Linked DNA regions of Tunturibacter gelidoferens. The protein of the gene in region 1 interacts with the protein of each later gene in a pairwise test. Links are inferred from orthologs where the notes say so. Each region holds a gene or a part of one and is shown on either strand. Other genes may lie near its edges.

Evidence for each region. The genes of interacting proteins can lie anywhere in the genome.
Region 2: the proteins of nusG (region 1) and rho interact in binary tests that used the Escherichia coli proteins (3 or more experiments, as listed by UniProt). The link is inferred for Tunturibacter gelidoferens from one-to-one orthologs.

The regions. Positions count from the first base shown.
Region 1 is NZ_CP132938.1:4,771,594-4,774,791, reverse strand. What follows is about bases 75-2,929. They hold nusG (transcription termination/antitermination protein NusG), read left to right. Parts: upstream 75-1,120; coding sequence 1,121-1,738; downstream 1,739-2,929. Other genes in these bases: RBB81_RS20580 (SPL family radical SAM protein), read right to left, coding at 2,411-2,929; rplK (50S ribosomal protein L11), read left to right, coding at 1,824-2,258; secE (preprotein translocase subunit SecE), read left to right, coding at 796-1,056; rpmG (50S ribosomal protein L33), read left to right, coding at 456-605; tuf (elongation factor Tu), read left to right, coding at 75-170. Outside these bases: more of tuf, read left to right, coding at 1-74; more of RBB81_RS20580, read right to left, coding at 2,930-3,198. UniProt on the Escherichia coli protein: Part of the processive rRNA transcription and antitermination complex (rrnTAC). The complex forms an RNA-chaperone ring around the RNA exit tunnel of RNA polymerase (RNAP).
Region 2 is NZ_CP132938.1:3,056,011-3,059,274, reverse strand. What follows is about bases 154-3,074. They hold rho (transcription termination factor Rho), read right to left. Parts: upstream 2,279-3,074; coding sequence 1,028-2,278; downstream 154-1,027. Other genes in these bases: RBB81_RS13575 (DNA-directed RNA polymerase subunit omega), read right to left, coding at 2,456-2,677; RBB81_RS13585 (riboflavin synthase), read left to right, coding at 270-929; ribD (bifunctional diaminohydroxyphosphoribosylaminopyrimidine deaminase/5-amino-6-(5-phosphoribosylamino)uracil reductase RibD), read left to right, coding at 154-265. Also shown: more of ribD, read left to right, coding at 1-153; RBB81_RS13570 (YifB family Mg chelatase-like AAA ATPase), read right to left, coding at 3,152-3,264. UniProt on the Escherichia coli protein: Facilitates transcription termination by a mechanism that involves Rho binding to the nascent RNA, activation of Rho's RNA-dependent ATPase activity, and release of the mRNA from the DNA template.

The sequences.
Region 1 (3,198 bases):
CGGGTTCGGCGAAGCTGCCTGCGGGCACCGAGATGTGCATGCCCGGCGACAACATCCAGCTGGAGATCACGCTGCATACGCCAGTCGCGATGGAGAAGGGTCTGCGCTTCGCCATCCGCGAAGGCGGACGCACCGTCGGAGCCGGCACCATCAGCGAGATCATCAAGTAAAGATTCGAACGGTTGGCGGCAGGAGGGATTCTGCCGCCTTCTCGTTTTAGTGGTGTTATTGCTTCAATGTTCCATTTGGCGGCCATCGTTCTGACGGATCGGAGCTATGGCTTTCCTGAAACACTGTTTTAAGAGATAATTTAAGAGGACGAGCGTGGCCTGACCGCTTTTCTTCCGTCTCACAATCAGGATTTGGTTGCAGGGGCCATTGCCCTGTGTCGCGGCGTGTCGCTACGCTGCTTGCCAGCCGAGGTGGCTGGCCACGTTAGAAGGAGATTTTTCAATATGCGCGAGATCATTACTCTTCAGTGCCCGGATTGCAAGAACCGGAACTACTCCACCACGAAGAACAAAAAGACGACCACTGGCCGTCTCGAGTTCTCGAAGTTCTGCAACACCTGCCGGAAGCATACGGACCACAAAGAAACGAAGTAATCTCCAGCCGGATTTTGGGAGTGAGGCGAAGGTCTCACTCCGCACCACTGGGGGAGTAAGCTCAACGGTTAAACTGTCGGTCTCCAAAACCGAACTTCTCGGTTCGAATCCGAGCTCCCCCGCCAGTTTGCCCGGTCCCTCAAGTCCGGGAGCAGACACCACAACGCACCACGAAGATTGAGGCAGTACTATGGCCAAGACAATAGCGGTAACCGAACAGCCCAGCACCGGATTGCAGCAGCTCAAGGCGCAGCCAGCACGTCTCGGCGAGTTCCTCAAGGACGTTCGCAGCGAGATGCGCAAGGTAATCTCACCTTCGCGCGCCGAGGTTCAGTCGACTACGATCGTCGTGCTTGTGACTGTCTTCATCTTCGCCGCTTACTTCTGGCTGGTGGATAACATCATCGGCCGGGCGATCGAAGCGTTGTTACACCGGTTGACCCAGCACTAAAAAGATTCGAATTCCGAGCAATAGCGGTAGAGAGAAGTACACGATGCGTGAAAAAGGCACAACGATGGCGGCAGAAGAGCAAAATCCGGAAGAGCAGAATCCTCAGGGAGAACCCTCTGAGCAGCTCGCTCCACCGGTCAATGAGAACTTCAAGTGGTACATCATTCACGCCTACTCGGGCTTTGAGCGCAAGGTGCGCGAGTCGCTCGAGAGCCGTATCACCGCCTTCGGTCTGCAGAACCGCATCGGCCGCATCATGATCCCGACCGAGCCGGTTACCGAGCTGCGCAACGGCAAGAAGTACACCATCGAGCGCGTCTTCCTGCCTGGCTACGTTCTGGTCGAGATGGATCTCGACAACGACCTGTGGCATGTGATCAAGAACACGCCGCGCGTCACCGGCTTTCTGGGCACCGGCGACAACCCGGTCGCGCTCTCCGAGCAGGAAGTAAGCTCCATCCTCTTCCGCACCGAGACCGCAGGCAACAAGCCGACCATGAAGGTCAAGTACGAAAAGGGCGAGCAGGTCCGCATCAACGAAGGCCCCTTCGCCAACTTCACCGGTGCGGTCGACGATATCAACGAGGACAAGCAGACCCTCAAGGTCATGGTCAGCATCTTTGGCCGCTCGACCCCGGTCGAGATCGAGTTCTCCAAGGTCGACAAGGTCGTCGACGAGTAGTTCAAGAGTTTTGAAATAACATTAAGCAGCAGGCGTTTGGATATAACAACGCCCGCCGCTGGAAGAGTAAAGAGGATTTACCCGAATGGCACCGAAGAAGATCACTGGATACGTCAAGCTTCAGATCATGGCCGGCAAGGCCACCCCTGCACCTCCGGTCGGCCCCGCGCTCGGCCAGGCTCAGGTCAACATCATGGAGTTCTGCAAGCAGTTCAACGAGCGCACCAAAGCGCCTGATATGGCCGGACTCACCATCCCTGTCGTCATCAGCGTCTATGCGGACCGCACCTTCAGCTTCATCACCAAGACCCCTCCGGCTCCGGTGCTCCTGCTCAAGGCCGCCGGCATCGAGAAGGGCTCTGGCACTCCGAACAAGGAGAAGAAGGGCAAGGTGACCGAGAAGCAGATCATCGCCATCGCCACCCAGAAGATGCCGGACATGAACGCGACCACCGTCGAGGCTGCAGCGAAGACCATTCGCGGCACCGCCCGTTCGATGGGCATTGAAGTTGTAGGCTAACTCACGGCTGTTCGCACCGACTCAGCTTTATACAAGCGGAGATTTCTACAAGCGAGGACGCAAGGCATCATCAACGACTTTGTCTGTCGACGATGACCTCCGGGCGTCCTCTCTCGTCGTTAACTGTGGCCCCGCCTCAGCCTTCTCGTCGCCTATGCAAATAGTCTTTGCTGTCTCGCCGCTGTTCCCGCACTTTGCATCGGTCTTTTGCCCCCGCCCTCTTCGTTTCGGGTTAGCAGGGCATCGCTCGAACGCTTCCCCAGGCCGTACCTCCGGCAAGCGCCGTCGACCATCTTTGCAAGGCGTTCTCGATACTCTCTTCCGGCAAAGTCAGCCGTGGCAAAACGTTTGGCGTAGTCGGCTTGAAGGGCAGGGAAGTGCTCACGAACGAAGCTCAGGTAAGTAGGACGTGAGCACGGCTTGAGGAAGAGTGGATGGGCGGCGAAGAAACTCGCTCCGACTGCAGCTGCGCGCAGAGCCATGCCGTCAAGCGCCTCTTCGTTATCGGTAATGCCGGGCAGCAGCGGCGAGCCGAAGACTCCTGCGACGATCCCAGCCTCTCGCAACCGCTTCACCGCCTGAAAGCGTAGATCAGGCCGGGGCGCTCGTGGCTCCAGCAGACGCGCCAGCGCTGCATCGGGTGTCGTGATCGTCACGTGCACCACCAAGGTGTTGCGGCGAGCAACTTCTACCAGCAGATCAATATCGCGCTCGATCAGCCGCGACTTGGTCACGATCCCGAGCCGGTAGCCCTCCTTTCGCGCAAACACTTCCAGAAGACTGCGCGTAATCCTTGCCCGCCGCTCGATCGGTTGGTAAGGATCGGTCGCGGTGCCCAGCGCCACCTCGTCGGCAGGGTCGATCTTCTTCAACTCCTGTTCCAGCAGCCATGCGGCGTTCTGCTTCAGGAAGATCATTCGCTCGAACGCTAAAGGGTCTC
Region 2 (3,264 bases), 1.7 Mb from region 1 along the record:
CAGCCTCCTGCTCGAGTGCGGCTCCCACCTCAACGGAGCCTTCCTTCAGCAAAACCTGGTCGACAAAGCCGTCCTCATCTACGCCGAGACCGAGCTAGGCGACCAGGCCATCCCCTTCGCCCAGGGCATCGGCTCCCCCTACCTCTTCGAAGAGTCCCTGCACCGTGTCACCCGTGCCACCTACGGCCCCGATGCCTGCGTCACCGGCTACCTCCACGACCCATGGCCCAACCCCGTCCCACCACCATCGAAAGCGATAAGCTAAGACCATGTTCACTGGACTGATCGAGACCACCGGCAAGCTTCTAGCCATCACTCCAACCGCAGGCGCGACCCGCATCACCATCGCCTCGCCCACGCTCACCGCGCGCCTTAACACCGGCGACAGCATTGCAGTCAACGGCGTCTGCCTGACGGCTCTCAGCATCGAGCCCAACGCCTTCCCGCCGCGCTTCTCGGCAGACCTGGCCGGCGAAACCATCGCCCGCACCACCCTCACCCACCTGCGCCCCGATGCCATCGTCAACCTGGAGCTCCCGACACCAGCAGGCTCGCCGCTAGGCGGCCACGTCGTTCAAGGCCACGTCGACGGAACCGCGACCCTCATCTCCCTCGCCCCCATCACGCCCAACCAGCCCGATACCGACTGGCGTCTCCGCATCCAGCTCCCCGACACGCTTACCCGATACGTAGTTCCCCAGGGCTCCATCACCATCGAAGGCATCAGCCTCACCGTAGCCTCCATCGTGGACAACGTGGTCGAGGTAGCCATCATCCCCCACACCTACGCCTCCACCAGCCTCCACACCCTCACCCCCGGCTCCCCCCTCAACATTGAGGTAGACGTCCTCAGCAAATACGCCGAACGCCAACACTTACCAGAAAAATTCACCCTCACCGAGGAGTACCTCATCGCCAACGGCTACTGACAGAGCGTGATGCTTGAGACGAATCTGAGCGAATCAAGCAGAAAACAAAAAAGAGCGCGGCCAAAAGGCCGCGCTCTTGCGTGCTTCTTACCTCGAAGTTAGATCGAGCTCATGTTGTGTAGAAACTCCTGGTTGTTCCGAGTCTTTGCCAGCTTGTCGGTCAGCAGCTCCATCGCTTCAACAGGCGACAACGGATTCAGTACCTTGCGCAGAATCCAGGTCCGTTGCAGATCCTCTTTCGGAATCAGCAGCTCTTCCTTACGTGTCCCGGAACGCTGAATGTCGATCGCCGGAAACACGCGCTTATCTACCAGCTTGCGATCCAGAATCACTTCCATGTTGCCGGTTCCCTTGAACTCCTCGAAGATCACCTCATCCATGCGCGAGCCGGTATCAACGAGCGCAGTCGCGATGATGGTCAGCGAACCACCTTCCTCGATGTTGCGAGCCGCACCGAAGAAGCGCTTCGGCCTCTGCAGAGCATTCGAATCCACACCGCCTGAGAGCACTTTGCCCGAAGGTGGAACGATCGTGTTGTACGCACGCGCCAGACGCGTGATCGAGTCCAGCAGGATCACCACATCGCGCTTGTGCTCCACCAACCGCTTGGCCTTCTCGATCACCATCTCAGCAACCTGGACGTGACGCGCCGCCGGCTCATCGAAGGTGGAGCTTATCACTTCACCTTTGACGCTACGCTGCATATCGGTCACTTCTTCCGGGCGCTCATCGATCAGCAGAACGATCAGCACCACCTCCGGATGATTCGCCGTGATGCTATTAGCGATTGACTGCAGCAACATCGTCTTGCCAGTACGCGGGGGAGCCACAATCAACCCTCGCTGCCCTTTACCAACCGGCGTCAGCAAATCCATCACCCGGCCGGAGATATGCTCGCGAACCGTCTCCATCTTCACCCGCTCCTGGGCGTACAAAGGCGTCAGGTTGTCGAACAGAATCTTATTTCGTGTCTCTTCCGGCGACTCGAAGTTGATCGCCTCGATCTTGACCAGCGCGAAGTACTTCTCGCCCTCGTGCGGCGGACGGACATTGCCGCTGATCGTGTCCCCTGTCTTCAGGTCAAACTTGCGAATCTGTGAAGGAGAAACGTAGATGTCATCGGGACCGGGCAGATAGTTGTAGTCGGGAGAGCGAAGGAAGCCGTAACCATCGGGCAGAATTTCAAGCACACCTTCTGCAAAGATATGCCCCTCTTTTTCGCTCTGCGCCTGCAAAATCTTGAAGATAAGGTCTTGCTTGCGGAGACCACTGGTTCCGGCAATGTCGAGACCGCGCGCTAGTTTACCCAGCTCCGCGATGTTGTGTTCTTTTAACTCGGAAATAGTCATGTTTTACCTGGAAATTTGAATTTTAGGAGGGATTGTTTGGAACTGAGGCGGGATCTGCTTGACAGAGGGTCGTGCGGAAGGCCGGATGTGTGGTGAAAAATTCGAAAAGCGGATGGATTGTAGAGCGGATTAGAGGTTAGATTGATCCAAAAGTTGGAGAGGTGAAACAGCCGCGCGTTATGCCGCGCGGCGCTCTTGTAATTGTACCTTTTCTACGACAGCTTCGCCAGACTCATCCATTGGAATGGTGTCCTTGAAGCGATCCAGAACTTCGTTGGTGGTGTCCTGCAACCGCGTGTTTGGCTTATGCAGTTTACGCGTCGCTTTCGACGCCAGTTGACAAAGCTCATAGCGGTTGTTCACGTGCGTGAGAGCTCCAAAAATCAGATCCGAGCGCATAGTTTCTCCCTTTCAATTTCCGAAGCTGAAGCGTCTTGTTAGCGCTAACTCGCCCGAAATCATTCAAAATGTGGCAACCGATCTAGAGATCGCTACCGTGTTTAAGCCTCACACATTAGACGCAGAGAATCCATCCGGGGACTCCGCAATTCGTCAGAAATCTCGACTATCTTGATATCTGACATATTGCGTCTGCAAGACAACAACCTGCCCTGTTAGCTAAGTTAGCGTTCTTAGCTGAATCTGTTTCTTCCGTAGGATTCAGCGCTCGCCGCGCCCAAGTGTGAAACAGGAAGCTCGCCAGAAACCTGGCAAACCCAGAAGTTATCGTAGAAACCGGTTCGTGTTTAAGAGATCCTGCGACCCAGAGCAAACTACGACTTCAAGGAAAGTAAACTGTTCGACGCTCAAGGTCAATACTTTTTTCGGGAACCAGCGAATAAAGATATTCCAGAAATGGGAGACATCCGTTCTTCAGGACCAGTAACTTCGGTCTAAAGTGCGGTATTGAATTGCTTCTGCGATATGTTTAACTGCGATATCCTGCTCCCCTCCCAAATCTGCTATCGTTCTTGCTACCTTTAAGA